Regions from separate parts of the Paraglaciecola sp. 25GB23A genome, predicted to be linked through region 3. Evidence: predicted binding sites of a transcription regulator. Region 3 holds the regulator's gene; each other region holds the start of a gene.
What was found. The regulator FNR, encoded in region 3, switches genes on or off when oxygen is low (the NO sensors DNR and NnrR bind a similar motif). The targets are predictions, from matches to a motif close to TTGATCTAGATCAA.
Positions count from the first base shown of each region.

Region 1 (11,050 bases), on a different contig from region 3:
GCATAAATTTCATGTACGCTTTTTTGCAGAACATCATGTTTCAACTGATTGACTTCTAATTGCAGGGCGACTAAACGTTTTTTTACCAAAGACTCTGCATTAAGGTGGGCTTCATCAAACAAGTCTTTAGCTGCGGCTTCGGCTGCTCTTGTCGCTAAATTGCGGCTCTTAACTCGCTCTTTTTCTATGTCACTTAGTTTTTGTTCATAGTCGTTTTGTAATGTTTTAGCTTGGGTTTTGTTATTGTCAGCGTCAGCCAAAATATCGGCGATCTTTTTCTCTCGTGCATCTAATCCATCAATGATCGGACGATATAAAAAACGTTTTAATAACCACAACAAAATAAGAAAGTTAATGGTTTGCGCAATGATCGTGAACCAATCTATCGGCATAACTTAGCCTCCACTTTGCGCGATAAAATAATTCCAAAAGGGGTTACTGAACAGCACAATCATCGACACCACAAAACAATAAATTGCGGTGGACTCTATCATCGCCAAACCCACAAATAAGGTACGGGTGATCGTAGCGGATGCATCAGGTTGTTGAGCTAATGCATTAAGTGCGCTTGCCACCGCTGAGCCCTCGGCCAAAGATGGGCCTAATACACCAATGCCGATGGTTAATCCTGCTGTTATGATTGAACAAATTGCTATTAGGGTTAGGCTGTCCATTAAGTTTCCTCGGTTTTGTCTGGTTTAGGTGTTTTGAGTGAAAGAGATGAAGGTTTGGTGACGCTACTAGCGGCTGCGATATAGACGGACGCCAGTACAAAAAATATATAAGCTTGTACCATGCCCGTTAATAGTCCGAGAATTGACATGATCACTGGAAATATAAGCGGCGAGATCACCAATAAAATGGCGATGATCATGGTGCCACTCATCATGTTACCAAACAGGCGCACCGCCAAGGCTAAGGTGCGAGATAATTCACCAATGATGTTAAAAGGCAGCATGAAAAAAGTCGGTTCAGCGTAAGCCAATAAATACAGTTTAAGACCTCTGTTTTTAATTCCGTAATAGGGCACCGATATAAATACACATAAGGCTAGGGCAATGGTGGTTGATAACGAGCCCGTAGGTGCCTCGAAATGAGGAAATATAGTCAGTAAATTAGCCATGGCAATGAACAAAAATAAACTGCCTAGAAAGCCCATATATTGTTTGGGTTTACGTAAACCTGCGGCGGTAATTTGCTGCATGATCGTGATAACCACAATTTCTAGCCCATTTTGCCAACGTGAACGATGTAAGTTTTTGTTTAATTTACGTGTAATTAAGTAAGCGCTGAGCACTAAAATAAGCATCACTGCCCAAGTGAATACAATCGTGGCATTTAATTTTAGAAAACCATATTGCCAATAAATGATTTCATCGGGACTAAGGTGCATTGTTAGGCTCTCCGTCGACCACGGAACTGTTATCTTTTTTGGCTAAATACCTAGTAATTAATAATCGGCCAAGTATAAAGCCAATTAAACAAACAATGAGTCGCCACATATTGTTATTCGACATCCAATAAAAAACCAGTAAGGCACTACTCATTCGTAGCAATACGCCCCCCAGAAACCAAAAGGCTGGATTGTTTGATTGCAAACCTTTTTGCACGGTAAACCATAAGCTATAAAAAAAAGCACAACCCAATATCACTCCTGCGAGTAAGGCTAAAAACAAAGCGAATATATCCGTATTAATACTAGTCATCATGTTTGTCACTGTTCCTATTATCGTTTTGCATAGCCGCGTACTCTTTACTAACCCAAGTCCAAGCGGTAAAACAGCCAATAGCTAAGCCGGCTAATAATAATGCTAGGGTCCAAGAACGCTCATGAGCGTAGTGATTGTCTATCCAAATACCCAAGCCCACACCCAATAGGGTAGGGACGGCAATAGACCAACCAATAACACCCATCATGCCAAGCCCAAACCATACTCCTGAATCTTTTTGTTGTTTGGCACTCAGTTTTAAAGCCATCTTTGCCCCCACTTGTTTAATGAGTTGCTGTTGTTTGTGAATCGGTACGTTTTTGCCACGAGACTTATTTTCACTCATCAGCTCACCTTTTCGCCAAGGCGGAAAACTGCTTTAAAAAACCGCTTTCTAATTTTGCCAAAACACTGCGTAATTCTTGTTGTGCTTGATCTAAATTTAAAAATTCAAGCTCTACGGTTTTTTTTAATTCATCTAGTGTGTTGCCTTTAATCGCCCTGCGAACGGAAATCATTACCTGTTTACCCGTTTTAACAAATATTCCTTCATCAATAGCGATATAGTGACTGTCTTGATTGCCCGTTTGATAAGTTAAAATTCCTGGCACTAGGGGCGTGATGCAATCGAGTCGATTAGGAAGAATCCCAAAGCTGCCTTTGGGAGTGTCTATGACCAAGCTGCTCACATCAGTAAGTTCGGCAAAAACCTGATGAGGCAACAAAATCTTAACTTGCATGACTTGTCACGTCTGGCAAGGATGATGACTTAGTTTCTGCTGATTTAGTGACTTCATCTATTTCCCCAATCATGTATAAGGCGCTTTCTGGATAACTATCAAATTCACCGGCTAAGATGCGCTCACAACCCGACAAGGTTTGCTCTAAACTAACAAATTTACCGTCCATATTAGTGAACTGTTCGGTGGTAAAAAACGGTTGGGTGAAAAAGCGTTCTAGGCGACGCGCTCGGGTAACCACATCACGATCGCGGCTAGACAATTGCTCTAAACCTAACATTGCAATGATGTCTTTTAATTCGTCGTATTGAGCCAGAATTTGTCTCACTTGTTGGGCTACCCCATAGTGACGTTCACCTATGACATTAGGGGTTGCCAGTTTAGAACTGGATTGCAAAGGATCAATGGATGGGTAAAGCCCTTCACTCGCGCGTTTGCGTGACAATACCAAGGTAGCTGAAAGATGAGAAAAGGTATGCACTGCTGCAGGATCAGTAAAGTCATCGGCCGGCACATATACCGCCTGTATTGAGGTTATAGCGCCATTGGGTGTATTAGCAATTCGTTCCTCTAAGGCAGATAACTCTGTTCCCAAGGTAGGTTGGTAACCCATACGCGACGGCATTTGCCCCATTAGGCCGGATACTTCTGAACCTGCTTGGATAAAACGAAAAATATTGTCGATCAGCAACAATACATCTTTATGTTCATCATCTCGGAAATATTCAGCCATGGTTAATGCCGCATGACCAACCCGAAAACGACTGCCTGGCGGTTCATTCATTTGGCCAAAAAGCATGACCATATTATCCAATACGCCGGCCTCTTTCATTTCTCGATAGAGCTCTTCACCTTCACGGCAGCGTTCGCCAATACCACAAAAAATACTTACCCCTTGCTGATGGCTGACCATATTGTGGATCATTTCAGTTAGTAGCACTGTCTTACCCACGCCAGCACCACCAAATAAACCTGCTTTACCACCGCGTTCTAAGGGGCATAGGGCATCGACAATTTTTATGCCTGTTTCAAATATTTCACGTTGGGTCGATATATTAATCAAGGGAGGGGGCGAATGGTGTACGCTTCGCCACGGTATATCTGTGGCAAAATCTTTACCATCAATGGCTTGGCCAAAAACGTTAAACATACGTGATAATGTCGCCTTACCGACAGGTACCCTCAGCGGCTGCCCCATATCCTCAGCAGGCATACCTCGCGCTAAACCTTGGGTAGGTGTTAAGGCAATAGTACGTACTTTTTTACTGGATAATTGCGACACTACCTCAAGGGTAATAGTACGGTTTTGCGCATATATTACATTGTGAATCGCTGGAATGGATACATCAAAAGTCACGTCCACTATACTGCCGCGCACAGCAGTAACCACGCCCATGTTCACACTCGTCTCAGTATAAGCTTGTTCAACTGCAATAGGCATCATTGTACTCGACATTAAACTGTCATTTGGCTTGCGTGAGTAAAAATCTAGTGTGGGCTAGTCCCTTAAAAAAACTTTGACCTTGATCAAATTTGTACTGATTGATTTTACTATGCGCCTTTTCTGACGCCTGCTAGCTTTATTTCAAGGGATGTACTGATTCACTAACCCTAAATCATCGCGACCAAAACTTACGCCGAGCGACCTCGCAGTCATCATGGTGTGATCGGCTAAGGATACGGTTCTGGTTTGATTTGCGACCTGTTCCAGAGGTACGCTACTTAGTCGGTTATTTTGCTGGACTACCACGTGAGCAAATTGCCTTTGCGCGACTAAGTCTGCAGCGTAACGTCCAACATCAGTGGCAAAGATACGATCACTCGCAGTCGGCGTGCCACCCCGTTGAATATGGCCTAAGGAAGTAGCACGGATCTCTGCCTGCAGATGCTGCTCTAGCTGTTGTTTTAAACTTTCTCCAATGCCACCTAAACGCACAGGATCTGGGCTATTTGCGACCGTTTGTTGGACACTCAGTTGACCACCACGTGGTTTGGCGCCCTCGGCAACAACAATAATAGAATACTGCTGATCACTAGCACGTAATTTACACGCTCGCACAACTTCATCAATATCGTAGGGAAATTCAGGCAGTAAAATCACATCCGCGCCACCGGCTACTCCAGCGTGCAAGGCTATCCAACCAGCATAGCGCCCCATGGTCTCAAGGATCATTACACGTTTATGTGAGTGACCTGTGGTGCGGAGCCGATCAAGGGCGTCGGTAACAATAGAGACGGCGGTATCAAAACCAAAAGTACGTTCAGTACACATAAGATCGTTATCAATAGTTTTTGGCACACCTACGATATTCATGCCCAGCTTTGATAACTCATATGCAATTGACATCGAACCATCACCACCAATAACTACCACTGCATCTAACGCTAATTCGTGGTAATAATCGACTACAGCTGCAGCACAATCTTGACCTTGATAATTAAAAGGACTGGCTTTATTACTGGTACCCAAAATGGTACCGCCTTGGGATAAAATGCCACTACAATCGGCATAACTAAGTGGCCGTACGCGACGCTCAATTAAGCCGGCAAAGCCATCTTCAATGCCAATAATTTCAGCCTGATGATTAAGCATTAAAGACTTAGCCACTGCCCGAATTGCGGCGTTTAAACCTTGGCAATCGCCGCCACCTGTTAGAATACCGACCCGCATTGTTTGATCCTTTACTGGCAGTTAATTAAAGAGAGACTTGGTTTTGAATAAGTCCAGAGTTGGCAAATTCAGTAATATTACTTAAGGTCACGCCCGCAATTTTCTGCATGGCTTCTTCTGTGAAAAAGGCCTGATGACTTGTCACAATAACGTTAGGAAAGGTTAACAAACGCGAAAGTTGGTCATCCTGGATTACACTAGAAGAAAAATCTTCGAAAAATATAGCTTCTTCTTCTTCATAGACATCTAATCCAAGCAAGCCAACTTTTCCACGTTTTAGAGCCTGAATAACCGCTTTAGTATCAATTAACTTACCGCGACTAGTGTTAATAATGGTCACACCATCTTGCATAAGATTGAGTGAGTCTTGGTTTATAAGATGATGGGTCGCTTCGTTTAAGGGGCAATGCAAAGAGATAATATTGGCTTGCGCAAATAGGCTGTCTAGACTGACATATTCAACTCCTTTTTCCTGACACTCTTCGTCTACGCAAATGTCATAGGCAATGATCTTGCAACCAAAACCTAACATAATGTTGATAAAGGTTTGGCCAATTTTACCTGTTCCTACAACACCTATTGTTTTGCCATGTAAATCAAAGCCCATCAAATTATGCAGGGAAAAATCCCCTTCGCGTACTCGGTTAAACGCACGATGAATTTTACGGTTTAAACACAATAATAAACCTACAGCATGCTCTGCCACAGCATATGGTGAGTAGGTAGGTACTCTGACTACTGGCAAGTCTAGACTTTTTGCCGCAACTAAATCTACATGATTAAAACCGGCCGAGCGTAAGGCAATTAGTTTCACTCCCTTATTTTTTAAGGTCGTCAATACTTCAGCATTTAAACTGTCATTAATAAAGGCACATACCACTTCTTCATCTTGAATTAAATGTGCGGTTTCACTGTTTAAATGTGAAGGGATATAGTGAAGCTCATGACCATGCTCCTTGTTAATAGAGTCAAAATATTTTTGATCGTAAGTTTTGGTATTAAAAAATGCAATTTTCACGCTGGCTTCCCTCTGGTGGATTACATGGACTGGACTGAATAATCTTATACTAATTAAATTACGAAAACTTGACTTGGAACAAGTCTTTTATAATCACCGGCTACTTCTGAAGGTTGGATAGGACTATAGTAGTAAACGACAAAAGAATGCCAAGGTGTTTAAATTTGAGCGTTTGCTAAAATACAGGGGTAAATCTAGGTATAAAACTTATACTCTGTGATTAATTAAGGAGGTACTTGTGCATAAATTACATCAATACTTAGTGATCGCTTTGTCGATTCTAGCTGCTATTTTTATTTTACAAAATATGCAAACTGTTGCGGTCGATATCTTATTTTGGCAAATCAATATGCCTCGCGCTTTGCTGATTGCCTTTGTTTTAGTCATTGGCATATTGATTGGTTTACTGGTCCGTTTTGGTAGAAATAAGCATAAAAATAAAGCGTTTGGATCCGACTCAGAATAAAACATCAAATAGCGAGATTGGCTTGTTATCTCGCCATTCTCGCTAAATCCATTTACGTTTTTTAAAAAACACTAACATGCCGCCAATCATACTTAAGATCACTAGCCACACACCTATATAACCATAAGGTGAAGCCAGTTCCGGCATGTTTAAGGGGCCTGCACTTTGACTGAAATTCATGCCGTAAATACCCACCACAAATGTGGGTGGGATAAACAAGGTGGCGATAATGGTTAGTACGCGCATGACTTCATTGAGTTTCAAGCTCACAACACTCATATAGAGCTCCATCAAGCCATTAGTCATTTCATGATAGGTTTCAATAAGTTCTAAAATGGAAATACTGTGGTCGTAGCAATCCCTTAGAAAAAGCTTGGTTTCAGACTCGATCAAATCAGAGGTATCGTCACGTACCAAGGAATTAATCAACTCGCGCTGTGGCCAAATTTGCCGTCTGAGCAGCAAAACCTCACGGCGTAGGCGATGTATCTTTTGTAAAATAAGTTTGTCGTGATTTTCCAGTAGTAAGTCTTCAGTGGCATCAATGCGATCAGCATAACGTTCAAGTACAGGAAAACCCCAATCGATGACAGTATCAATCAAACTGTAAAATAAATAATCGGCCTTACGTTTACGGATGCGGGCAGTTGCTAAATTTAAGCGACTCTTAACCCCTGCAAAAGGATTAAACTGGCCATTACAAAATGATATCACCGTGTTTTCCATCAAAAATAAACTAATCTGTTGCAAGCTGACACTGTCTTCAATTAGCAGGGGCAGGGTGAGTATGACAAAAATTTGGTCTTCTTGAATTTCAATTTTCGGCCTTTGCCCCATATTGGCGACATCTTCAATAAACAGTTCGTGAATACCGAAATCGTGGGCCAATTGCGTCAAGGTGATTTTGTCAGGATCGCCTTGAACATGGATCCAAGTCATATTGTTATTATTGAGGTAATCGGCAAATTGATCGGTAGTGAAATCATGTTTTTCAATCAGCTGATTTTCATTGTAATCAAATAGCGAGATAGCCAACTCGCCTGTTGGCATTTCGTTGATGACGCCAGGTTGGGTGCCAGGTTGGTTATATTGTTTACGAAATAGCTTCATGATTTTCCTAGGCGCTTGTATTAACTAAGCCAATTTAGTGGGTCAAGCATATAACACTGTTTGAATTGTTCATATAAAGCAGGATGTAATCTGTGCAACTGCTGAGGTTTTTCAAAAAAGGTTTCGGTTACCACTGCAAAAAATTCTGCTGGCGAGGTCGCTCCATAGCTATCAATGATATCTTCTATGCCATCAGCAAATTTTTGTTGTTGCACAGTAAACTCAGCGCTCAATACTTCTGACCATTGTTTATATTGTTCAAGGGTTGGTAATAAGGGGAGGCCATCCATTGCGGCGTTTTCTTCATCTAACTTGTGAGCAAATTCATGCATAACCACGTTATGACCATCTCGACTATCACGTGCGCCTTGTATTACATGATCCCAGGCAAGAATAACCGGTCCCCTGCGCCAAGATTCACCCGCTCTAGCACTGGTACTGGTGATATGTAACATACCTTCGGTGCGCGTACTATTTGCCACGTAGGTCTCAGGGTAAACCAATATAGTACGAAAACCAGGATAGTAGTCACCTGGGCGATTGATAATAAGTAAACAAGCTTGAGCAGCAATTAATATTTTAACCCTGTCATCAACCGCAAAACCATTGCGCCCAACAATATCTTTTTCATCTAAGAAAACCTGCATATGGCTTGTTAGGCTAAGTTGTAAGTTTTGTGGTAGCTTGTTGTACAAAGCAAACTCTTTACTCAGCAACGTTTGCCATTCGACTGGAATACCTTGAGATCTCAGTTTTTCACGTCTTACACCACGGGCAACTTTGCTTCGTGCCTCGAAGTAGTACCATAGAAACATACCGATAAGTGGCAGGCTCAATAAACAGTAAATCATGGTTTGACGCATAGGTATTTGATAGCAGTATTAAATATATTGTTAGCTTAACAAGGTAACATAAGTTGGCTTTAATAAAGTAATTAGCTTCGTAGGCCTTTATCCATATTATGAAGTTAATATTGTTTACTGTTCGCTGCACATGCGCTGAGCGCTATGTGGCAACAATTACTGCTGCATTTAAAACAGAAATGCTTTGCGTCTTTTGTGCGTGCTATCAATCTCAGGGCAAAAGGCAAAGAAAATAATTTTATGGTTTGCAATAATTAAGTCGATGCCGAGCATCTATGGTATTCGTTAGAGTTTATGCGTGCTTATAAGCACTAAAATAGGAATAGATATGAAAATGAAACTTTGGCACTGTCATGGCGCACGCTCTTTGCGACCTCTGTGGGCATTGGAAGAAATGCAACTTCCTTATGAGGTGGAGATGCTGCCATTTCCACCTCGTTTTTACCAAAAGGAATTTTTAGCGATAAATCCGCTTGGGACTGTGCCTTTTTTTAAAGATGACAAAACCACGATGACGGAATCAAGTGGTATCTGCCATTATCTGGTTGATAAATATCATCAGCATGATTTTGGCCTAAAGCCAGAACATGCTGAATACGGTGACTATCTTAATTGGCTTTATCATAGTGATGCTACGCTGACCTTCCCGCAAACTATTGTCCTGCGCTATAGCCGTTTAGAGCAGGAAGACAGGCGTTTGCCTCAGGCTGTAGAGGATTATGCAGCTTGGTTTATTGCTCGTTTACGCCGCCTAGATGCACACATTGAGTCACGTGATTTTTTATGTGATGGCCGCTTTACTATTGCCGATATCGCAGTTGGTTATGCCTTACATTTGGGACAATCTTTGGGACTCGATAATCGATACACCCCACAAGTAAAAGACTACCTCACCAGGCTACAAGCTCGTCCAGCTTTCAAAAAAGCCTCAGCCATAGGCGCTGACCAGAGCGTATTCAAGGAGAACTAATTAAGTTTTCATCAACACATAATGAAAGCAGATTGACTCAGGCACTGCGTAATCGGGCTATTTCTCGTTTTGTATAGAAATAAGCAACCACCGCGCTAATCATCACGACAATAACAATAGTGTAGAACATCGATACCATTGGATAGTCCCATAAAATTATGAGCACGTAATTGATGGCTGTCGGGATAACGAGTTGTCTAGCTATACCAAGGTACATGGGAAACATGGGTTTTTGCATGGCTTGTAAAACCGCCACACTTTGGAATAGTACTACATAAGCGTAGAAGGCTAGGGTGTCAATTCTAAGATACGTCACGCCAGTATGCTTGATGCTTTGGCTGTCGGTGAACAGGCCCACCATAAGCGGCGATAAAAAGTACATGATGGGTATACAAACCACAGCCATAGCCAGTCCTATCAACAAGCTTTTTTGATAGGCTTCGGCCACTCGAGCGCTTTTACCGGCGCCCATATTCTGACCTGCTATCGCCATCACTGCGCTGTTTAAGCCTAGTGCAGGCAGTAAAAACACTTGTTCTAGTCTCAAGCCGATGGTGTAGCCCGCCACATGGTTGCTGCCAAATTGACCAATGAGGGCAACAGTAATGAAACCGCCCAATACAATGGTAAGCATGTTAAAACTAGCTGGCAGGACTTGCTTGAGTAGGACTTGCCAGCGAGACCAATCAAAGGCGGGTTTGATGTTTATGTTTAAGCGCTTAGCAAGTACCCGTAATAAATATGCCGCTGTCCCGAGCTTAATAACCACGGTAGCCAAAGCAATACCGCTTACTCCAAGCCCAAAGCCAAAGGTAAAAAGCGGGTTGAGCGCAAAGTTTGCAACAAAACCGATTGCCAGCGCGTTGCGGTTAGATTTTGTATCACCTAAGGCAATCAATGCGCCCGCCGCACCAAAGGAGAGGGTGAAGCCGATAGAACCGGCTAAAGTGACCCACAGATACTCCAATGCTAAGGGGGCAATATGGGCTTCTGCGCCTAATAAAACGACCAATGGACGCGCGGCGACTATGCCGAGCAAAATCGAAATAATACTGAATCCAATCGCCATGCCACTCACATTGTTGAGCCAGCCTTTGATCTCGTGGGTTTCACCGCGTCCAGCACCTGGCGCTATCATGGCTGAGGTACCAGCTTGTAATCCGATACCGATGCAAAGCAACAAAAAAAATACGCTAGACGCTATAGACAAGCCTGCGAGCGCATCGCTGCCGAGATAGCCCGCAAACCAGATGTCAGTTAAGTTGTACAAGGTGTTGAAGATCATGCCGATGGAGGCAGGGATCGACAATCGGATCATATGTCCCACAATAGAGCCACTGGTCAAGACAGGATTAGTCTGTTGAGGTTTCAAACTGTCAGCTTGATAAAGGCGGTTTTTAAGCACAACACACTCGCCGATGGCTCTGAACACAGCTTAGTCATTTTAATATGTTGCTCTAAAATTTTGCTGCACTCTTGTAACCTTATATTGCTTAATCCGCA
Region 1 covers NZ_JBDYKM010000002.1:421,393-432,442, forward strand. The annotation lists gene ABKW31_RS07175 (F0F1 ATP synthase subunit B) at 1-392, opposite strand, end outside; gene ABKW31_RS07180 (F0F1 ATP synthase subunit C) at 396-674, opposite strand; gene ABKW31_RS07185 (F0F1 ATP synthase subunit A) at 674-1,393, opposite strand; gene ABKW31_RS07190 (ATP synthase subunit I) at 1,383-1,709, opposite strand; gene ABKW31_RS07195 (AtpZ/AtpI family protein) at 1,699-2,055, opposite strand; gene ABKW31_RS07200 (F0F1 ATP synthase subunit epsilon) at 2,060-2,449, opposite strand; gene atpD (F0F1 ATP synthase subunit beta) at 2,439-3,905, opposite strand; gene ABKW31_RS07210 (ATP-dependent 6-phosphofructokinase) at 4,035-5,120, opposite strand; gene ABKW31_RS07215 (2-hydroxyacid dehydrogenase) at 5,146-6,138, opposite strand; gene ABKW31_RS07220 (LapA family protein) at 6,377-6,604, shown strand; gene corA (magnesium/cobalt transporter CorA) at 6,647-7,714, opposite strand; gene ABKW31_RS07230 (M90 family metallopeptidase) at 7,735-8,577, opposite strand; gene ABKW31_RS07235 (glutathione S-transferase family protein) at 8,906-9,547, shown strand; gene ABKW31_RS07240 (MATE family efflux transporter) at 9,585-10,979, opposite strand.
Region 1: atpD (F0F1 ATP synthase subunit beta) is a predicted target of FNR. The motif match lies at 3,967-3,980, and genes of this name have one in related genera.

Region 2 (11,050 bases), on a different contig from region 3:
TTAAATCACGATTGATCACATAGTCCACAAAGGTGGCGTTGTAAGGATTAGTAATGTCGTATACAAAAATCCCACCCATACGCTCTAAACCAATGAAGGCATAAGTGCGCTCACCTACTTGGCCTACGGTCAATGCTTCGGGCTCTGGACCTTTATTAGCTGAACGACCGTCTCCCGCATTTTCATCGTTTTCATTATTAAAGGCGTTACCATGGATGGATGCAGTAATTCGCTCAAAGTCATCGCCAGAGTCAAAAACGGCTAAACCGTTGTTGTCCCAAATGGTAAATGAGCGTGCACCATAGGCGTAAATAGCTTCGTATTCGCCATCGTTATTGCTGTCACCCAAGGTACTGGTAACGTTTAAGCGCCCAAGGGGGTTCGCGGTAAAGTCAGAGCTTCTGGGGTCGCCGCCGGCAATGGTGTCAAGATTTGAACCGGGAGCAAAGTCAAGTCGGCGTGCTTGGGTTTCTTCAGTAAATGACAAACAACCATCGCCTGAATCAAAGTCTTGACCCCCTGCGGCTAGGCATAAATCTTCGTCTTGGTCGCCTGCAGCATTAAGCGTATCGAAGAAGTACTCCCGTGCATCTCCTTCGTTGGCAGTGACGATAAAACTGGCACCTTTCCATGAGAACGAGGCTATGGTGTCAGGCATATACAAACCATAAACATCTTGGTATTGACCAAAACTGACTGTGCCGTCTTCCATGCCATCCAGTTGGTATTGGCTCCAGTCTTTAAAACCAAGTCCTTTGATAGAGACTGAGTTGTCAGTTAAATCTACAATCGCTATGCCGTTGTTTTCTTGCAAGCTCACATAAGCCGTGTTGCCGCTAATAGTGATGTACTCTGGCTCTAAATCCTGGGCTATCGTCGTCGTGATGAGTTTACCGTTAATAGTACGACCGCTGGGATTTGGAAAGTGCATACCCATAGCAACCAATTCAGCTTGTTTGTCGTTATAAGCTGTAAAAGTGATGGCAATTGCAGTATCAGCTGGAATGTTGTCAGTAAAATTAATGACTGAGATTGAGCCTTCTGGATCGGTGCCATAATCGCCGCTTGGCTCACCTTCATTGGCCGTAAGTACTTTATTGCCTGCGGCATTAAAAGTCACCATATCCGGTAAGTTACCTACCTCTACCGCCTTAACAAACACAGGTGTTGCAGTGTTTAAACCGTTGTAGAAGAGCACAAAACCATTATTAGCTTTGGCGTCAGCGGGCACGGCTACTGCCATCCAATCGCCATTAACGGCGACACTTGTTGGACCTGCCAAGGCAATATTATTAGCCGTAGAGGGCAATGCTAACGCTATTGCCGTCATGTTGTTGGCTGTTAAAGGATTGCTTAAAGCCTCGGTGCTTAACGCAGAGGCATCTATCATTTCAATGGTAGGTTGTTCAGCAGCACTATTAACCGCGTAAATCATTTTGCTGGCAGCATGAAATTGTACTATTTCAGCTGCACCTTTGGGATCGCTGGGGTTGAGTAGGATACGCCCTACCAGTTCCATGTGAACCCCTAATGATGCATCTTGGCCATCTGCACCCATTGAACCATCTGCACCAGGCGAACCGACCGAGCCTTGCTCTCCAGCAGGGCCTTGTACTCCGTTATCGCCTTCCAAAAAACAGCCGCTAAGCGTCATGCTTATTGCCAATACTACGGCACTATATGATATCCGTTTAACTAACTTCATGTGTTATCCCTTTGCTAAGTTTATGACCTTAGACAGGATAAAAGTTACATATGACAGTTAAACTAACAATTGATGACGGCTTAGTGACCAAACGGTTGCAGTTTTATTACTGAGCTGATTGACTGCGCAGAGTAATCCACATGCACTAGTAGTAACGCAAATGTTCGACTTTGCCCCAAAAGACTCGGTATGAAAATGCGGTATAGGCCAATATACAGGGAATAACAATTAACGCCCCCACCAAGATAAAACGTAATGATTCCGGTGCGCTAGCAGCCTGCCAAATAGTTAATTGTTGTGGTACTACCCAAGGGAAAAAACTAAATGCGAGGCCACTAAAACAGCATATAAACAAGACAAGAGTAATGACAAAGGGCAGCCAACAGCCACTATCATCTTTCAGGGGTAAGCGATTTAATACGGCGTTGCCCACAAACAAAAGTACAAAACTTATAAAGGGGATAATGGCCATGAAATAGGCATAGGGCGCATTAGTCCAACGCTCTAATACAAAGGGGTTGATTAGGGGATTAACGATACATACAGCAATAATCCCAGCGAAACTTATTTTGCCGGCTAATTTAGCCCAGCGTATGGCCTTAAGTTGTAATTCACCTTCGGTTTTCATGATCAACCAAGCACTGCCTATTAATGCATATGCACAAGTAACCCCTACAGAACTTAAAGCAGAGAATAAGTGAGCACTAACACTGCTTTCAAATCCCATTACATACATGCCAAGCATATATCCTTGAGCCGCGGAAGCGACAATTGAGCCTATCTTAAAGATTTTGTCCCACGTTCGTTTATGATCAATATGTACTTTGGCGCGAAAATCAAAGGCCACGCCACGTAAAATTAGCCCAATCAGTAGAATAAAAGCAGGAATGTATAGTTCTTTGAACACTAAATTATAGGCCTCGGGAAAGGCTATCAACAATAAACCCACAGCCAGCACTAACCAAGTTTCATTGGCATCCCAGAAAGGCCCAATGGACGCAATCATTTCATCACTGTGGGTTTCATTATCTAGGGGAAGTAACACTCCAACCCCTAGGTCATAACCATCAAGAATGGCGTAAACGACCAGTGATAAGGCCATGAGGCCGGCAAAAATAACCGGTAAAGTACTATCAAGTATCATAAGTTTGCCTCTGTATTGAGTTTGGTTGCACTGCTGTGTTTAAAGCCTTTTTGCGTACTGCGTTCTTCCAGCTTAATTTCTTCAATTAATACCGAGTTGCGAGCCATTCTGAATAAGGTCTTGATATAAGCAGTTAGCAACAAGGCATAGACCACTAAGTAGCCAATAAAACTGAACAGTACGTTGCCTGAGGGGATTGTTGTTACCGCATCGGCAGTAGTTAAAATTCCCGTGACCAAATAAGGCTGACGGCCAATTTCAGTTACATACCAGCCTGCGATAGTCGCTACCCAACCGGAAAAGGTCATGATGACCAAGACATTAAGCAATAACTTAGGCAGAGATTTACCACGAAAAATAGTGAAACTGACAAACCATGAGATAGCCAGCATAAGGAAACCGGTGGCTAACATAACGCGAAAAGCATAGAAAACTGGCGCCACAGGGGGATGGTTGTCGCCAAATTCATTTATACCTAAGACTTCACCATCTAATGAATGGGTTAGGATCAAACTTGCGCCATTTGGTATTGCCACTTCGAAATGATTGGTTTTTTCTTGTGCGTCGGGTATGGCAAAAAGGACTAAAGGTAAGCCTTGTTTGGTTTCCCAAGCTGCTTCCATGGCAGCTACTTTTTGTGGTTGGTGTTCAAGGGTATTCAAACCATGTTGATCCCCCACTAAGATTTGAATAGGCATTAATATCGCAGCAACAATAATGGCAGATTTTAAAGTAAGTTTAGGCGCTTTCTTATCGTCTCCCCGTTTGATCCGATAGGCTGAAATGCCTGCAATTAAAAATGAAGCGGTTAATCCTGAAGCAAGCAATACGTGCATCAAGCGATAGGGCATAGACGGATTAAAAATAATCGCCCACCAATCCAGTGCATGGGCCACACCGTCACGCATTTCAAAGCCTGCAGGCGTATGCATCCATGAATTTAAACTAATTATCCAGAATGCTGAAAGAGTGGTGCCAATAGCAACGATGACTGTTGCAAGGGTATGCACCCATGGCGGCACGCGGTTAATCCCAAACAACATAATACCTAAAAATGTGGCTTCGAGGAAAAAAGCAGTAAGGACTTCGTAGCCCAGCAACGGACCCGCAATATTACCTACAGTAGCCATATAGCCGGGCCAGTTAGTACCAAACTGAAATGACATAGTAATGCCACTGACGACTCCAAGAGCAAAAGTGAGGGCGAAGACTTTGACCCAAAAACGATAAATGCGCATCCACACCGGATGGCCAGAAAGGTTAAAACGCAGTTTGAAATAAAACAAAAACCAACCAAGGGCGATGGTAATACTGGGAAACAGTATGTGAAAGCTTATATTGGCGGCAAACTGCATACGTGAAAGCAGCAATACATCAGCCATAAAATCCTCTATTTTGTTGAAAGTTAATATTTACTTCGTTTTTGATTTTGCTAACAATTTGTCTTTAAGGTCGAGCACCTTGCCCACACCCGATCCTAGCTTCATCAAGGCATTGAGCTTTTCTGGGCTTAGACGTTGTAGTTCGCTAGACCACTTAGTGATCCCTTCAAGTAAGTCATGTACTTCTTGCAATTTTTGCTGAGCATGCAACTCCTGTTGATTAGCGGGTTTATCGAGCAGAATATCGCGCAGTAAACTTAAGGTTGGATCCATTTCCCGCTTGCGGCGCTCTTCAAAAACGCGATTAGCCATATCCCAGATACTGCCATTTGCCTGAAAATATTCTTTACGCTCTCCTGGTTTATGTTGTAATTGTACCAGTCGCCATGCCTGCAATTCTTTCAACCCCATGCTCACATTACCGCGAGAAATACGTAAGGCATCAGCGATGTCATTGGCGGTTATCGGTTCTTCACTGATAACCAGTAGAGCGACAATTTGGCCAACGGTGCGATTAAAGCCCCAGCGACTACCCATTTCACCAAAGTGCATAACAAAGGATTCAAGCATTGGAGTAAGTTGCATATTTTATCTTCTGAAGTTTCAGTAATTTCTGAAAGTTTAAACATTGGTTGATATATGTCAATAGTAATGTGCAAAAATTGTTTTATGGGTTGGAGGTAAGTTAAAGCTTGAGAGCCAACCGAGACTGACAATGTAAAAATTGTTTGAGTAATAGTTATAGGGTAGTTGGGTTGGACCTTGTTGCAGGTGGGTGATGCAACTAAGGTAATATCTGAGACGTGTTGTGCGAACTTAGTTTATGTAATTTTTGCAAGATAAGCTCGGATTCAAAAATACCGTATTGCAACTTTAAATGATTTATTAATGTAGGGTGTATTCGCATAAAGTTGTTTATTTCGTCAATTAATCTAGTTTGCTTAATCGTCGATAATTTAAACTCAACCTGTGAGTGGGGTAAACTGAGATCAAATTTAAATTGATTAAATTCAGGGTTATTTTGCAATTGATATTGACTGACAAAATAATCCACTTCGGCCGCATCTACCCTATCTAGCGCTAAAAGTTGTAATTCAGCCATAGGCGTTACTACTGAAATAAGTGTGACTTGCCGGGCGTCAATTAGACTCTCCCAGCCCAGCTGAGGTGTAAAACCTAAGGGAATACTTAAGCGCACAATTTCACTGATAGGCTTGCCCAGTCTCGATGATTTAACCATCGCCCCACCTAAAGTACGCACAATAGTATCGCTATAGTATTTGCCTTTGGCAAAAATCTTATTGTCATTAAACAGCGGGTTATCAGGGTAAACGAGATCAATGTTACCTTTTTCTAACTCTCTCTGGAGCCGCAGGACAGGCATAGTATTATAAATAAATTGGTGTCCGCTAAATTTACTAAATTCTTGCAACATAGCCCAGATAAAACCTTTGTCTGTCTGTGACTGAAAATTATAGTGGGGGTAATAATTGAAGTTTTGTGAGGCTACGATATATTTTTCTGCTTGCACAGAGGGGAGCGACAAGCAAACGAAAAAGATAAGAGATTTAAGCATAGCGCCATCTGTTTTTACTGCAAGAACCATTAGTTTAACGTAATTTTCTGTGCAATAAAGCTTTACCTTTAGTGGTGTAAACAAAATTGAAATTTGCTTATCGAGAGTCAAATAGTTGAAATTGAGAATTGCATTAACAATCCTAGTTGCTCTGAGTACTTTAATTGGCTATCAAGATCCCACTTAGGGGTCTTGATAGCCAAGATCAAAACAACTTAAACTTTAGTTGGGTTGATATAATATTTAGCGCCAGTCTTTTTGGCATTGTAGTCATTGATAGTAGCCGGTGTTATGGCCTCTTCAAAACTTAGTTCTTGCGTAAAAGTAGTGGCAAAAGTGGTGTTGATTTCATCAGCAACCAACTTATGTAACTCAACAACGCGCTCTGGCTTGAGCTTGCCCAGAAAACGCATTAGCAACCACCCACCGATACCCCAAGTCATACCATAAGCACGGTTTAGAATGGTGGGTGAAAAGTCTAAACCACCATAAATATAAACCTGTTTATTATCTGCTGAGCCATAAGTATTGAAGCCTTTAGCATCTTTACTGCCGACTCTTTCCATTGCAGTGAGAATGTCACTGACCAACTCTCCACCACCAATGGCATCGAAAGCTAGTGTTGCGCCAGTTTCATCGATGGCTTGGAGTAAGTGTTTTTTAAAGTCGGCTGCAGAAGAATCACAAATATATTTAGCCCCGATTTTTTTCAGAATGTCAGCTTGTTGTTGATTGCGCACAATATTGACAACATTCACACCTTGCTTTACACAGATTTTATTCAACATTTGACCCAAGGCCGATGCTGCAGCGGTATGCACTAGCGCGGTATGGCCTTCCATACGCATGGTTTCAACCATGCCCAAAGCGGTCAATGGATTCACAAAAGAAGAAGCAGCCTGTTTAGCTGTAGTACCTTCATGGTGCACAATACAGGCTTGCATTGGCACGCAGCAATATTCTGCATACGTGGCGCCCGATAAAATAGCAACGGTTTTGCCTAACATAGCTTGCGCAGCCGGATGTTCACCAGCAGCAACAACAGTGCCCGCCCCTTCGTTACCTATGGGGAGTACTTGATCTAATCTAGAACTTACCCGCGATAGCATACCTTGATAAATGGGGGCGTTGAGCTGCATCTTAGCTTTGTCTAATTTTGCTTCTGCTAAATTTGCCGGTCCGAACATCGGCCACATGTCAGAAGGGTTAATCGGTGCCGCTTCGATCTTAACTATGACTTCATGGGCTTTAGGTGTTGGTAATGGGGTGTCTTTGAGTGACATTTCCAACTGACCTGCAGCGGTGATCAAAGTAAAAAGTTGTTTAGATGATTGCATTGTCCTGTCTCACTATATTGAAAAACGTGTGGACCTAGTCTAGCACTTCATTTTGTCTTTAATTCATACACTGATGAATTGATCTCAATAAATATTATAAATAAACCTAGCTTTACATTTGCCTCAATCTCCTTCAATTGAGCGGCACTTATAAGCTAATTCAGAGTCGATTCAGTTTTGGTTAAGTTGAAAAAACGTATAAATATCTAAAGTTTAGCGAATTGAGTTCACATGTTATTTAACTCAACACGAGACAAACTTGCGGCTATTTAATCAAGTCACATCGACTTTATATTTAAGGAAAAGTAACAAATGAAAAAAATGACTTATATCGCATCACTCTTCGCCTTTGGTTTAAGCAGCGGTGTTGCTCATGCAGATTTTAATACGGAGTTAAACGGCTCGGTATTAAAATCAGATGACCTAAAATTATTTGCGCTGGGTGGCAGTTATTATTTCGACCAAGTGAATACCAACAAAGGCCCCCTAGCTGAAGCGACTTTTCTTGATCAACAAAGCTCAGTCGATGCTGTTTTTACTCGTTTTGACTTTGATGACGATAATGTCAATGCCTGGGCCATAGGAGGCACTTACGTATTGCAAGGGACGGGACTATATTTAAACGCCGCTGTTTCTCACATAAATGGCTATTCAGCCGATACTTATAATTTTGGTGGTGGTTATTATTTAAGCCGCGATTGGGCAGTATCAGTTAACACTGAATTTGACAAAGACTTAAATTATCAAGGTTTTAGTTTGGGCAGCAAAAAGTTGTTTAACTTAGGCGGTGATACCTTTGTCAGCCTTGCAGGAGAGTATACAAACCCAGATCAAAGTGACGATAGTTTTGCCGTATCGAGTGACTTTTATTTGAATCGTAATTTGTCTGTGGGCTTAGGTTATCAATGGGCAGACAGTTTCAGTGATGGTGTAAGCAGTGTTCGCAGCCAATGGTTTATCAATGACAAGTTTGCTGTATCGGCCGAAGTAACCTATGCCGATTATGACAACGGTTCAGATACAAACTATATGTTAGGTGCCACCATGCGTTTTTAATTTTAGCGCGACTGACAAATACGTAAAACAAGAGTGCTTCGGCACTCTTGTTTTTTTGCTTGGCAATCCCATTTTAGATTGTAAGTTGATTAAAAAGTATCAAGAAAGATTATGTTAAATCAAGATTATGCTAAAAAAGTAGTGATTGAAACGCCTTTATTGGATTGGGAAAACTCCCCAGCTAAAGGGGTTACACGCAAAAAATTAGAACGTGAAGAGGCTGAGCGGGGCAGAGCGACTTCGGTTGTGCGTTATGCTGCAGGTTCGGCCTTTCCCACTCATTATCATCCCCATGGTGAAGAAATATTTGTTCTCGATGGCATATTTTCTGATGAAAATGGTGATTACCCAGCAGGTACGTATTTACGTAATCCAGCAGGCAGTTCACACGCGCCTTTTTCTAAGGACGGTTGCACCTTATTTGTCAAACTTTGCTATTTTGACCCATTAGATACCGCTCAATTAGTTATTAATACCCAGCAACAATCTTGGTTGCAAGGCATGGTAGCGGGCTTACAAGTTATGCCCCTACATACTTTTGAAGCACAAAATACAGCCTTGGTTAAATGGCAAAGTCATACTCAATTTAATCCACATCGTCACTGGGGCGGAGAGGAAATCTTTGTATTGCAAGGCGAATTTTGCGATGAACATGGTCGTTATCCCGCCCTAAGTTGGATACGCAGTCCACACCTAAGTCAGCATCAACCTTTTGTTGAAGAGCAAGAAACGATTATTTTAGTTAAAACGGGCCACTTACCTATGTGAGCAGGTGCTAATCAGGTTATTGCATGATTTCCCCCAAACTTTAATTTATACAAATAGTTCATGCTGTGAAATAATAATCAACGCTGCTAGGTCAATAAGGTAGGTGAATCGGAATGGTATAAACCTTAACGGTCTCGCACCTATAGGTTAAAACCTAATTGACTTGATTTACCTTGATTGAAATAGGAAGCACATGGGCCACAATAAAATAGAGTTTGAGAGTCAGTTACAGACGGTTAAACAAGCCATTGAGTTTTTAAGCAATATCTCCGTTGAGCGTTATCAGCATGTTCTTCGTCCCCATTTTACTGGCAGTTCTGGTGCACATATGCGTCATATTCTCGATCATTACATTGCTTTGAAACAGGGTTTAGAGACTAAAACGATTGATTATAATTACCGTCATAGAGAGTCAAATGTTGCGCTATGTCCCAAAAGTGCTATCGCCGCTTGGTTAGAAATCAAAGCATGGCTGATCGAGGTCGGCTCGTTAGACCCGAGTATGCACTTGAAAATAGTATGTGAAATGTCGCTGACTGAGAGTAAAAGTAGTACCACAAGCTCCAGCTTAGGTAGAGAACTGCTGTTTGCTTCTAGCCATGCTATTCATCACTTTTCATTACTGTCAGTCATCAGTTCCTTACTTGGTGACTCATGTCATAGTGATTTTGGGATGGCACCAGCAACGGCGAGTTATTTGCGCCAAAGTGCGTAGTTGCATATCTAGGCTGGTAATCCATACAAAAAGTAAGGATAATTACGCTCCCATTTTATCTATTGGCGTTTAAATCGCTGATACCTTGTGTAAAGGATGCTCAATGAGCGAACTACCCCATTGTCCTGCTTGTCAGTCTGAATATACTTACGAAGACGGACTTAATTATGTTTGCCCAGAGTGCGCCCATGAGTGGTCTAAAACGGCAGAAGTCGAAAACGAAAAAGTGATTAAAGATGCCAATGGCAATATTTTGCAAGACGGCGATACGATTACGGTCATCAAAGATTTGAAAGTCAAAGGCTCGTCTTTGGTCGTAAAGGTTGGCACAAAAGTAAAAAATATCCGCTTGGTGGATGGTGATCATGACATTGATTGTAAAATTGATGGTATAGGAGCCATGAAACTTAAATCAGAATTTGTAAAAAAAGTCTAAAATTGTTGATAGCCTGACTGTTTAATCCAACAGTCTGGCTCAATGCTTTGCCCCTCTTATACACACCTTATCTTTTGTTAAGCTTTAAAATTCGTCTGAATATACTGCTAACTGCTTGATAAATATTGATTTAATTCTGATCTTCTACTGTTAATCGATTTGTTAAAAACACCTATTTTAGAATTTTTTTGAATATTGCTTGATCAATTATAAATTAGTTGTACCATTACAGCACATGGTTCAACTGGTTCATTAAATTATTATGCACATTACGATTGATATTGACGACCCCATTCCCTTGTTTACTCAACTCATTGAGCAAATAAAGCTGGCGGTGGCGAATAAACATATTGCGCCGGGCGACCCTTTACCATCGATCCGTCAACTCGCCAGTGATTTAGAGTTAAACAGTAAAACTGTGGCCAAAGCATATAAGTTACTTGAACGTGATTCGGTCATCCAAACCCGAGGTTATCGCGGTACGTTTGTGCATCCCGATGCTCAAGCAAACTGCAGTGTTGATTTAGCTGCTTGGACTAATGAAATATTAAATACAGCCATAGGGCAATTGCGCTCCGGGGGTGTGACAGATTCAGAAATTCGTATTGCTTTTACGCAGACAATGAATCAAACCAATCGTTATTAAATACCTACAAAGGAACAAAACATGGAAACTAACTATCTCGCTTATTTGGTTTTATTATCGCAACTGATATTACTTTCATATTACTACCCTAAAAAAATTGCTGATCGAATTAAACAGTTACTGCAGGATTATCCGGCTAGCACTTATCCTAAGTTATATCCCCAATCTGAAGCTAAATTACTGGCTGGGCAGGGTTTATTTAAGTGGTTAAATTGGGGGATTTTGTTGTTAGGCACGCTTGTTTTGTGCTTGGTCATTTATACTCTTGAAAAAGAGCTAAAAACG
Region 2 covers NZ_JBDYKM010000014.1:6,409-17,458, reverse strand. The annotation lists gene ABKW31_RS15955 (choice-of-anchor I family protein) at 1-1,705, opposite strand, end outside; gene cydB (cytochrome d ubiquinol oxidase subunit II) at 1,851-2,849, opposite strand; gene ABKW31_RS15945 (cytochrome ubiquinol oxidase subunit I) at 2,846-4,231, opposite strand; gene ABKW31_RS15940 (GbsR/MarR family transcriptional regulator) at 4,262-4,816, opposite strand; gene ABKW31_RS15935 (hypothetical protein) at 5,016-5,807, opposite strand; gene ABKW31_RS15930 (zinc-binding dehydrogenase) at 6,023-7,144, opposite strand; gene ABKW31_RS15925 (putative porin) at 7,457-8,200, shown strand; gene ABKW31_RS15920 (cupin domain-containing protein) at 8,312-8,968, shown strand; gene ABKW31_RS15915 (hypothetical protein) at 9,162-9,683, shown strand; gene ABKW31_RS15910 (zinc ribbon domain-containing protein YjdM) at 9,787-10,119, shown strand; gene ABKW31_RS15905 (GntR family transcriptional regulator) at 10,382-10,765, shown strand; gene ABKW31_RS15900 (hypothetical protein) at 10,787-11,050, shown strand, end outside.
Region 2: ABKW31_RS15940 (GbsR/MarR family transcriptional regulator) is a predicted target of FNR. The motif match lies at 4,864-4,877, and genes of this name have one in related genera.

Region 3 (11,050 bases):
TCAGTAGTTTCTCAAGTGAAGTGGTAACTTGTCGCTCTACTTGGCGAGCAGATAAATTTGGGGCGTCCACCATAACCTCAATCATGGGGACAACAATTTGCGGCTCTTCTTCACGTGGAGTGACTTGCAAAGCAATAATGCCCGCCACTAATGCAAACATAAATAAAAATAGAGGCAGTCCTCCCTTTAGGGAGTAACGAACCGCTTTGTCTATTGGATGTGAGTTTTGTTGTTCAGACACAGTTTTCTCCAGCAAAAAATTTAATTAGGCGCCGCAAAAAAACTCATAGAGTTTTTCAATGATCTGTTTTACCCGCGGATCACTGACGGAATAATAAATGCTCTGGGCATCGCGACGTGTGTCTACCAAATTGTGTTCGCGCAATACGGCCAGATGCTGTGACAAAGCCGATTGGCCTAAGGGCACGCTTTGGTTTAACTCAGAGACACTGCGTTCTTGATTCATCAGAGTGCATAAGATCATCAAGCGATTTTTATTTGCCAATATCTTCATAAATGATTCAGCCTGACCGGCATTATTAGCGAGTTGTACTAGATCCACGATTTCCACTTACCCATTTTTAGCAACGATACAGACTATTATAGTGATTATATTAGGAAATGCTAATATTAGTTGCTTCTAATATTAGTTGCTTCTAATATTAGGGAGCGCTAATATAGTTAAACATTCACTGTGGAGAGAAATAATGAAATTACATGCTGCCTTACGTTTAGTTGCTGGAGTCATGCTATTGTTATCTTTAGCATTAACTTATTGGGTCAGTCCCAATTGGATTTTTTTTAGTGCATTTATTGGGCTTAACTTGCTTCAATCAGCGTTTACTTGCTGGTGTCCGATGATCACTATTCTAAAAAAATTAGGTTTTGAGGAGTAAATTATGCTGTTACCTGTTGCTGATTTAATCAAAGAAGTAAAACAACATGTCCGTTGTATCGATGCACAAACTGCCGCAAGTGAGCGTAAAGCAAACAAAGGCTTATTAGTTGATGTGCGTGAGCCTGCTGAACATCAAACAAAACCCGCGTTTGGGGCAATCAATATCCCCCGTGGTTTGCTTGAAATGAAGTTGATGGAATTAGAGAAAGATCCAACACGGCCCATTTATCTGCATTGTGCTACTTCAGCCAGAGCTGCACTTGGTGCAGAACAACTCAAGCGGGTGGGGTATCAAAATGTAACGGTTATTACCTGCAATATGGATGAAATTCAGCGTTGTTGCGAGTTGTAATCGCTTTGAGTAACACGGCCTACTATGAGTTGTAGGCCGCTGGACAGAAGTATCAATGTAGTAAAGTACTTCGCCACTTGAAGTCAATTTCTGAGTTTAAACAAGACTTTTTGACAGTATTGGATAAAACTCAATTTATGAAGCTGGTTAATTTACCACCCGTAGTGGCTGTTGCTGAGGAGTTCAATGAACGATTATAAGTAGCCTAAGCCGAATTTATCCGCTAATACTCATTCGGCGACAAACTTGTGAGTAATTACATTTAGGTTAAATTCACAACCCTCATCAGAAAGGTCATTGAGACCCCATTTGTATAGGGTGCTATCGGGCAGTAGCACTTATACTATCAGTCGAAACCCGATTGCCAAACCAAACTAATTTTGGCCCACGCAACAGAGCAAGGTGCGGTCCAACCGTTGCAACTAGAAAATTGTTCAAAGTCAAAATGATTTATGCCTACTTCGACTGGTCGAATATGCAAACCTTGCAACATACATTATTTTATCAATCGACTATCAAAGAGCTATGTTTTATTGATAACTCCTATGACAACCAAGTGTCATAGTACTTCAGTAGAACTGATTATAATTGATAATACCTACTTGTTAATCTATCTCGGGGACTTAGGCACAAACAAAAATGTTAACTAAGGTTATTTACCATATTACTATTTTGATGTTTTTTGAGCATATTTATAATTAGTGTAAAAGTTAGAATATTAACTGCAAAAAGGTCGCTTAAAACGCAATTCAAGAGGTCGGTATTATGTTTGAAGCTCATGCTCATGGAGCATTTGAATTAAAAGTCGAAGGGCTTATTTTACACGCATACATAATAGGTAGCTGGAATATTCAAGCAGCCTATGATTACAAAGAAGCTATAGAAAAAATTATCAAGCCTCTAGTAGGTCAAACTTGGGCAATGATATCTGTTGTAGATGAATGGGAATTATATACTCCCGACTGCAAACCAATAATGATTGAACTGTCTCATTACGCTTATGCAAGTGGATTGTCCAAAGAAGCTATCGTTAATCAAGTCGCCAGTGTCAAATTGGAGGCATTTCCTGCTAAGATTAAAGGGTTTCCAACTTTTCAAAGGCAGTTCTTTCACACAAAAGAAGAAGCAGTTTCATGGCTCAATGATGAAGGTTTTTAAAAAGCGAGTTTATGAGCTCGGGTATTGTTATAAGTCATTGTTATGATTTATTTTTATTATTAAAGGTCCGTTTTTCAATAACATGGATCTTCAAAAAAGCTTAAGCGCTAAGTTTCCTGTAGTTTTCAGTTCTTGCTGACTCTAAACAAATTCCGCTAGCGTAGGTAAGTTTTTTAATTTTCAGCTGAAACAAGGCTGAACTTTACATACTAATTATCGTTAAAATAGCTTGCTTTACCTCACTCCAAAAATACTTTAAAAAAGGAAACTTGTGGAACATCTTCTTGGGTGGCAGTACGCCTTAATTGGTTTAATTTTTGTGTGGAGTGGTTTTGTACGCAGTGGATTAGGTTTTGGTGGTGCGGTGTTGGCTTTGCCATTTTTGTTATTGGTACATAATAAACCACTGGTCTTTTTGCCGATAATCTCGATTCATCTGTTAGTTTTTTCCAGCTGGATTGCGTGGCGCGGTGCTATCGCCAACAAAAGACAAGCTAAGTTGGCAACAGAGCAGGGCGCAGTAATAACTGAAGGTGAAGGTAATATTGCCTGGGCTTATCTTAAAAAAGCTCTTGGCATCATGATTATCCCAAAACTTATAGGTGTATTTGGTTTACTGACCTTACCAAGTGATACTGTTACTGGGGTTATTTTTGTTATCGTGGCCATTTTTGCCGTGTCTTATATCCTTAATAAACCTTTTTATAGTAATAATAAAACGCTTGATACGATATTTTTGATGCTTGGCGGCTATGTCAGTGGTACTTCATTGATTGGCGCGCCATTAATTGTTTCGGTATTTGCCACCAAAGTACCGCGCCATCAGTTGCGCGATACTTTGTTTGTATTGTGGTTTATTTTGGTCATGATCAAGATGACATCGTTTGTCATTGCGGGGATAGACTTGCAATTAATTCATCAACTTTGGCTATTGCCCTGTGCTTTGCTCGGTCATGTTTTTGGACAGCGCCTCCATGAACGAATAAAACAAGCCGAAACCCCACGTTTTTTCCAATTTGTCGGAGTTGCTCTGTTGGTCGTGTGTGTGTTTGGGATATATACCAGCTTTATTCTTTAAATATTGACTGAGCAGGCATGGACTTTAGTTAAAGATTTACTGTGTTATATTAATCAATAAGTCGACATTATTAGCACTGTGGTATTAATGGCATCGCAGCACTCATAATAATAATGGCAACAGTTAACTCATCAAGTCGCGTAAATAGGGCTTATACACTTCAATTTCTTTTGCGCTTAAGCCCTTTAGTTCATAAGGAAACACTAGCCAACTGTCGGTTTCATGAAGAAAGTAATTTAAGGCTAAATCAGCACGTTTGTAATCCTTACGTTGGTAAAGCGTGGCGATTCGAATATCTTTTGGTAAGTTCTTTTTCAAGTGTTTGCGCAGTCGAACTATTGTCGCCTCGATACTGAGACCAGTACTAAACACGTCATCAACAATCAGTAGTGAATCGTCTGCATTTAAATTTTCAATCAGGTACTGAGTGCCGTGTACACGAATGGTCTCAGGGGCGTTCACCATTGATTGGTAGCTCGGCAGACCACTATAGGAAGTTCGAATAGAAATATGATCGGTGTCAATTCCCAATGTTTGCAAGCATTCCTGAACATAAATACCCACTGAACTTCCGCCTCTCCATAAGCCTACAATAAACGTAGGGCGAAACCCCGATTCAAAAATTTTCACGCCAAGACGAAATGCGTCTTGGATCAAAGTATCTTCATCTAAAAATATTTTTTTCATCGTTTACCTATAAGAATGCAGTTCATCTCAGTATGATGTTGGTAGCGATTATACATGGTTAATATAATGGAAAAAACGTACCTTTCTGGCGAACAACTGTTAGTCGACTCTTTCAAACTGGCGCAAATGGTTCTTGCCAGTGGTTTTAAACCGACTTTCATCATTGCGCTCTGGCGGGGTGGTGCACCGATTGGCATTGCCGTCCAAGAGTATTTAAGTTATCACGGTATTGAAACCGATAACATCGCGATCAGAACATCGTCATACGCCGCTGGTATTGATCAGCAATCTAGAGTGGTAAAGGTGCATGATCTCAATTATTTGGTCAAAAACGTGCAAGATCATGACAAACTGCTTATTGTCGATGACGTCTTTGATACCGGTCGTTCTATTGCTGCTGTTTTAGAGCAGCTGCGCGCTGCGACCCGATTGAATATGCCCACAGATGTGCGTATTGCGATCCCATTTTATAAACCTAGCCGCCGCGAAGTCGATTTTGAACCAGACTACTACGTTCATGAAACAGCGGCGTGGTTAAAATATCCACACTCTTTAGAAGGTCTCACCGTTGCTGAGATCAAAATGCACCGTCCTGAACTATACGAAATACTCAAAGCTCACTTACCAACAGTAAGTTGAAGCTCACTGTGAGCGTCTATTAGGCGTTGAAACCTACAATCCCTATAACTTATTGACAGAGAATTATGTTTTTTCTGCTTTTTTGCGTAATATAAAAACCATAAAGTGATGTCAGTTTATCGAGATATGAAGGTCATAAAATCAACTAATTATGCCAGCCAAGCAACGGCCTATAGCCATAAATTGGCACTTGGAATTGGGTCTGTACCCGAGGTTGTTAACTGGGCGAATTCTATTGCCTCTTCCTTGCATACTGCAGATGATTGCTTAACAGAATTGGCCGGCAGCGAGCAGCTGACAAGCAAACAAGTCCTTGTTATTTTAGGCCAGTTTATGCCACCGCCAGAGGATGATACTTGGTGGCGATTAACGAAAAAAATGATTTCTCAAGCATTAGATGAGAATAATATTCAAGCAGTAAGAGCCGTGTCTTATTTTTATGATCTGGCTGTCGATGGTGTTATTCCCCCATACGACCGTGAGGCTCTTTATCAGTTTGAGTTGGAATACGCCTGCCTTAACGAGGGTTTTGCTGAGCAAATCGAGGTAGATAATAAGGTCAAATACTTTTTTATTGCGACTTGAACTGGGCAAACTTTATGATGTTGTTTACAGTTAAGGGGAGAGGCGTTCCTTCTGTTTTACTGGTTGAAAACTGCTCAAATGCAACATGGTTCCAGTTATTTTTCTTTAAAAAATCCAGATAAGTATCGACATTTTGTCGAGTAATTAACTCAAATTGATAGGATTCTGGGTGGGTTGAAAAACGGTCAACACCGTTTTGAAAATCAACTATTTTAATAATCGCAATAGCGCCCATCAAAAAGTGTCCGCCCACTGAGGCACTAAGTTCACCTTGTTTTATTTTGGTAAGTGCTTCCGGAAGCCAATCGAAACCTCCTATCATTATCGGCTTATCAGAAAGCTGACGGTATTGTTTTAATGTTTCAATGGCTAATTGGTCACCTGCGCACCAAAAAATACTGGTAGCGGGGTAACGCTCAAGAATCAAGCCCATATTCTCTTTTAGGCTATTTGGATTCCAATGGCTGGGGAAAACTTGATTGAATCTAGGATCTCTATTGTGTTGCAGTTGGGTTAATGCATACTCTCTGGTTTGGGATAGATTATCAAAGTCCCCACCAATAGCTGTGATAGAGGGCTTAAGTGTAGGCTGTTGAATCTTTAACTCACCAAGCAGAGCATCCAGTAATAGTTGACCACCGGAAGCGTTGTCATAACTAACCTCACCAATCCAATATTTATATTTTTGTTGTGGCCGTTGTAATTGTTTCGCCTCGTCTCCTGAGAAAGCTTGTTCTAAAGTGACAAAGTGAATGCCACTTGCCTCAACTTTGTCAAATACTATTGTTGCATTGCCATAAAAGGGTCTAAAAATAAGATAGTCTGGTTTATTTTTACGCGCAGTAATTTCTTCGATAATACTGCGCACTGAATAACGATTTTCTCCACCATATATGACCTCTAAATTAACATCAACTCGCTCAGCTGCTGCGGCGCTAATATGATGAACCAGAGCCCAAAAAGCCGGGCCTTTATTGTCAGGTATGATCAAGCTTATGTTTATAGCAAATGCTAAGTTTGAAAAAGCCAACAGCAATAGAGAACTAAAAACCTGTATATTTAGTCGACAACTCATGGGCATTAATTCACTTAGTTTTAAATAGATACTGCAGTGCATCATAGTTGAAAGTTTGGCTATGAACCACCTTCTAATCATGCCACCAAAATGTTAAATCACACTAGTCTCACATTTTCTTATATAGCTCGGCGCTGCAAGCGTTAGATTGGCACATCAGACGAATTTGTTGAGCCTTATATTATTGAGCTGGATAAAATTAGCTTTAAAACAAGATAATAAGATAAAATCTAGATTATTTTAAATAAACTGGCAAGCAGGGTATTGCTCAAGCTTTATGGTAAAGACTTTAATTGGCTGAAGTTAATAAAGTTTGAATAGTTTTTAATACATGGGCCATCTGTGCGTAATTAAATGGGGAGTTATGGCTTAAATTATCGCTAAAGTCGGTCAGAACAATATGCCAAGTAGGGCAAATGTTGAGTTGGGATAAGGCATTTTTAGCACATTGTAATTGGCAACCATCAATCGCCATACATTGTTTACTGCTGCACTGCAGGGATGAAAGCATTGCGTCTGATTGAGCAAGCTCAATAATAGTGTAACCTTGGGCTATTCCTTCAATATCCATTACCTTAGATAAGTCATTGGCAAACTGCGCGTTTTCACAATTTTTTAGACAGGTAAATATTACTGGGAGTGAAGTGGTGAGATGCTCATTCATTGAATACCTTCTAATGCCAAGGGCAAACTTGCCTTTATAATATTGGCATTAGCATACTAGCTCAGTCGACAAGTGATCTTGATGTGTATCAATATTTGAGTTTATGGTGGTGAGGACTACTCGGCCCCTTTAGCCAGTTGTTGCAATCCTAGAACATCTTTAATGAGCACTTCTTTTTTATCTACTGCAATCACATCGGTTTTCTGCAAGCGGGCAAACGTTCGGCTTACAGTTTCAATGGTAAGTCCTAAATAGTTGCCAATATCAGTGCGCGACATAGGCAGTAAAAATGCGGTTGCCGATAATTTGCGACTACTATTGCGGGTTGAAATACTCAGAAGTAGAGAAGCAATACGGGCTTCAGCACTGGCTTTGCCTAACAAACTAATAATCTGCTGTTCGTGGGTGATTTCACGACTCATCAACTGTAAAAAATGGCGTTGCAATTTGGGCAACTGCACACTGAGCTCTTCAAGTCGACCAAAGGGAATTTCGCAAATCGAAGAGGTTTCTAGAGCAATAACCGAATTAGTGTAATTATTATTGGCTAAACCATCTAAACCCACTACTTCTCCAGGTAAGTAAAAGCCGGTCACTTGCTCGTCACCATTGTCACTGATAGTCAGGGCCTTAACTGCACCAGAACGGATGGCATATACAGATGTAAATGTATCGTTGGCTCGATACAAATATTCACCTTTATTTAAAGGTCGGCCTCGCTGAATAATTTTATTGAGTTGGTCAATATCATCGACGTGCAAACTCACAGGCATACAAATCGTATTGAGGCGACAATTTCCACAACTCAATTTTTGGTCATGGGTACATTGTTTGGTATGTGTTTGTGCAATTATTGAATTCGATTCCATTAGTATTTTTAACACCCTTGGTTTTTCGCACTTTGAAACTACATCATACTACGTGCAACAGATACAAATAAAGTGGATTGCGGTCGAACCAAGTCATCTCTCGATTTTAATTGGGGTGCAAGGCTGTTGCAACTTGAGCAATTTGTTCACGCATCCACATGTGAGCATAGTCTAAGTCAGCACTCACATGCCAATATAAGAAGTACTCAAGGGGAGGCAGATCAAAGGGTAATTCATAAAGCGAAATATCGTAGTGTTTAGCTAAATGATAAGGCAGACAAGAAATAAGGTCAGTTTTTACTATAGTGCTGGGAACCGTCAAAAAGTGCTGACTACGCAAAACCACATGACGTTTTGCCCCAAGTTTATCAATTGCTACATCAATAGGGCCTGCACCACTGCGACGATGTGAAATATTGATATGGCCAAGACGCAAGAAGGTCTCCATATTCATACCCTGCGCTAAATCAGGGTGATTTTTACGAGCTACTACCACAAGTCTGTCTTGGGCAATTTTTTGTTTGCACAAATGTGGATCGCTAAAAGATGAGGCATCGGCATAAAAATCAAGATGGCCGCTGGCCATGGCTGATACAACATTATTGCGCTCTAAATCGTAATTAGTTAGTGAAATATTGGGTGCACTTTTTTGTAATAATGCCGTTAGTCTTGGCATAATACTGACTTCAAGTAAATCTCGGGCAGCAAAGTGAAAAGTTTTTTCCGCTTTACTCGGGTCAAAAATATGGCTCTGTTGAACACTTTTGCGCAATAAGCCCAAAGCTTCTCTGGCTGGGCCAATAATATTTTGTGCCACTGGCGTGGGTGTCATGCTATGTCCGGTGCGCACAAACAAGGGATCATTTAACATATCACGCAATCTCGCTAGAGAATTACTGACTGCTGGTTGCGTAATACACAGCACATCTGCGGCTCTAGTTAGACTGCCTGCCGTGTAAATTGCGTCAAACACCGCAAACAAATTTAAGTCGATTCGGTTTAAGTTCATGTAAGGTACCTCAACTATTTATGGTAAGGATATTACCTTTATATTATTAGTTAAATCAATATATCAATATACAGAACATTCATTTTATTGATAGTTTGCGGTTTGCTAAACTTTGAATGAAATGAGCTAAAAGGATAACAACCATGCTAAAAACGTTGCTTGAATTGAATTTGAACGAACAACTACCTGCCAGTGATTGGATAAAAATCACTCAAAAGGATATTGATTTATTTGCCCAAGCCACGGGTGACCATCAATGGATCCATGTTGATCCAGAGCGCTGCGCTAAGGAAAGCCCATTTAAAGCCACAATTGCCCATGGTTATCTCACCGTTACCTTGATGCCCTCTGCTTTTTACCATATGTTTGCGGCCGACCCACAGTACAAAACAATTTTGAATTATGGTGTAGATAAAATACGCTTTCTTGAACCTGTTCGGGTTAATGAGCAAATACGGTTTATATCAACCTTGAGTCACGTTGTGCAAAAAAATTCTGGTTGTTTGTTTTATTTTGATACCGAAGCACAGATTGAAGGTAAAAATAAACCTGCGATGAAAGGTACGTTTTTAATGTTGTTAGTCGGTGCAACATTGGCTGAAAAGCAGTAAAACTTATTAGTTTCAAAGAAAGGTTGATTGATGAGGATACAAAACAAAATTTATAATTAATTTTGCTGATAGATATAAACGAGATTTTTACGCAAAATCTTCGTTTACTGGGGTAATTGGCCGTCACCATTTTATCCTGCAAAACTATTTAAGTGATTAAAAGTGAAAGATATTGTCTTATATAAGTGTGCTTATTGAGTTTTAGGGCTGAGTGGTCTGACCATTGTTAGAATTGATGTTCACATATCAATAACAATTTATTTACATCGAGCCAATGGCCGCCTACTATCAATGTGAGGATGACCAGCTATCAAACAGATAGTTGGCGTTATAACTCAATGACATAACAATATTATTAGAGTTAAAAGAGTTACTAAGCTTACCAACTTATCATTAGCGAGCTGCGGTTATGTTACGGAATGACACTTTTAATATCTGATAACTCACGTATTGGGACACATCATGAAACTAAAAACAAAGTTAAGTCTGCTTTCAGCAGCGATTGCCACGCAGTTACTCACTGCGCAAACTGGCGCCTTAGCTCAAGAACAAGCAGTGAAAGAAAGCGAAGTTGAATTGATCATGGTGACGGGCAGTTTTGTACGTCGCAGTGAAAATTTTGAATCACCATCACCCTTAGCAGTGATAGATGCAGTGGCAATAGACTCTATCGGTGCAAAGAATATAAGTGATATCACCCAAACCTTAACCATTAATACTGGTGCACAAAACAATCCTGATGCATTTACGCAGAATGCAACGGCAGGAACGTCAAATATAAATTTAAGAGGCTTAGGCGTTGCTTCAACGCTAGTCCTACTCAATAACAAACGACAAGTGGTCAACGCTCAACCAACCAATGACGGTCTAAACTTTGTTGATACCAGTTCATTAGTGCCGATGATAGCAATCGGTCGTATGGAAGTGGTCAAAGATGGTGCATCAGCACTATACGGTTCAGATGCGGTAGCAGGCGTGGTTAACTTTATTACCAAGCAAGATTACAATGGTGCTAAAATAACCGCTGATTACCAAGACGGTGCCCACGGTAATAACAAAGAATATTTGCTACAAGGCTTGTGGGGCGCTACTAGTGAAAATAGCAGTGTGCTTGCCGCCATTAGCTATACCAACCGCTCACCCTTATTCATTTCTGACCGTCGCTTAAGTCGTCCAAAAGATGATACCAGTGCATTAGGTAACCCCGGTTCGTATTTTGTGCCCGCGTTTGGCAATATTCCTGTTGTTGATCCAGGTTGTGAAGCCTTTGGTGGAACCCTAGACAGAAGAGCCCCCGCAGGGACTTTACCCGGTGGTTTAGAAATAGGCTTATGTGGATTCGACTTTGGTCCATATTATTCTTACGTTGCAGATGAAACCCGAGTTAATGCTTATGTTAAAGCAGACTACGATTTAAGTGATGAT
Region 3 covers NZ_JBDYKM010000001.1:989,518-1,000,567, forward strand. The annotation lists gene ABKW31_RS04215 (efflux RND transporter permease subunit) at 1-160, opposite strand, end outside; gene ABKW31_RS04220 (metalloregulator ArsR/SmtB family transcription factor) at 266-562, opposite strand; gene ABKW31_RS04225 (DUF2892 domain-containing protein) at 708-896, shown strand; gene ABKW31_RS04230 (rhodanese-like domain-containing protein) at 900-1,250, shown strand; gene ABKW31_RS04235 (hypothetical protein) at 2,016-2,408, shown strand; gene ABKW31_RS04240 (sulfite exporter TauE/SafE family protein) at 2,680-3,486, shown strand; gene ABKW31_RS04245 (phosphoribosyltransferase family protein) at 3,610-4,173, opposite strand; gene ABKW31_RS04250 (phosphoribosyltransferase family protein) at 4,240-4,812, shown strand; gene ABKW31_RS04255 (hypothetical protein) at 4,939-5,397, shown strand; gene ABKW31_RS04260 (ABC transporter substrate-binding protein) at 5,384-6,472, opposite strand; gene ABKW31_RS04265 (putative zinc-binding protein) at 6,762-7,136, opposite strand; gene fnr (fumarate/nitrate reduction transcriptional regulator Fnr) at 7,253-8,005, opposite strand; gene ABKW31_RS04275 (LysR family transcriptional regulator) at 8,112-9,014, opposite strand; gene ABKW31_RS04280 (MaoC family dehydratase) at 9,158-9,625, shown strand; gene ABKW31_RS04285 (TonB-dependent receptor) at 10,088-11,050, shown strand, end outside.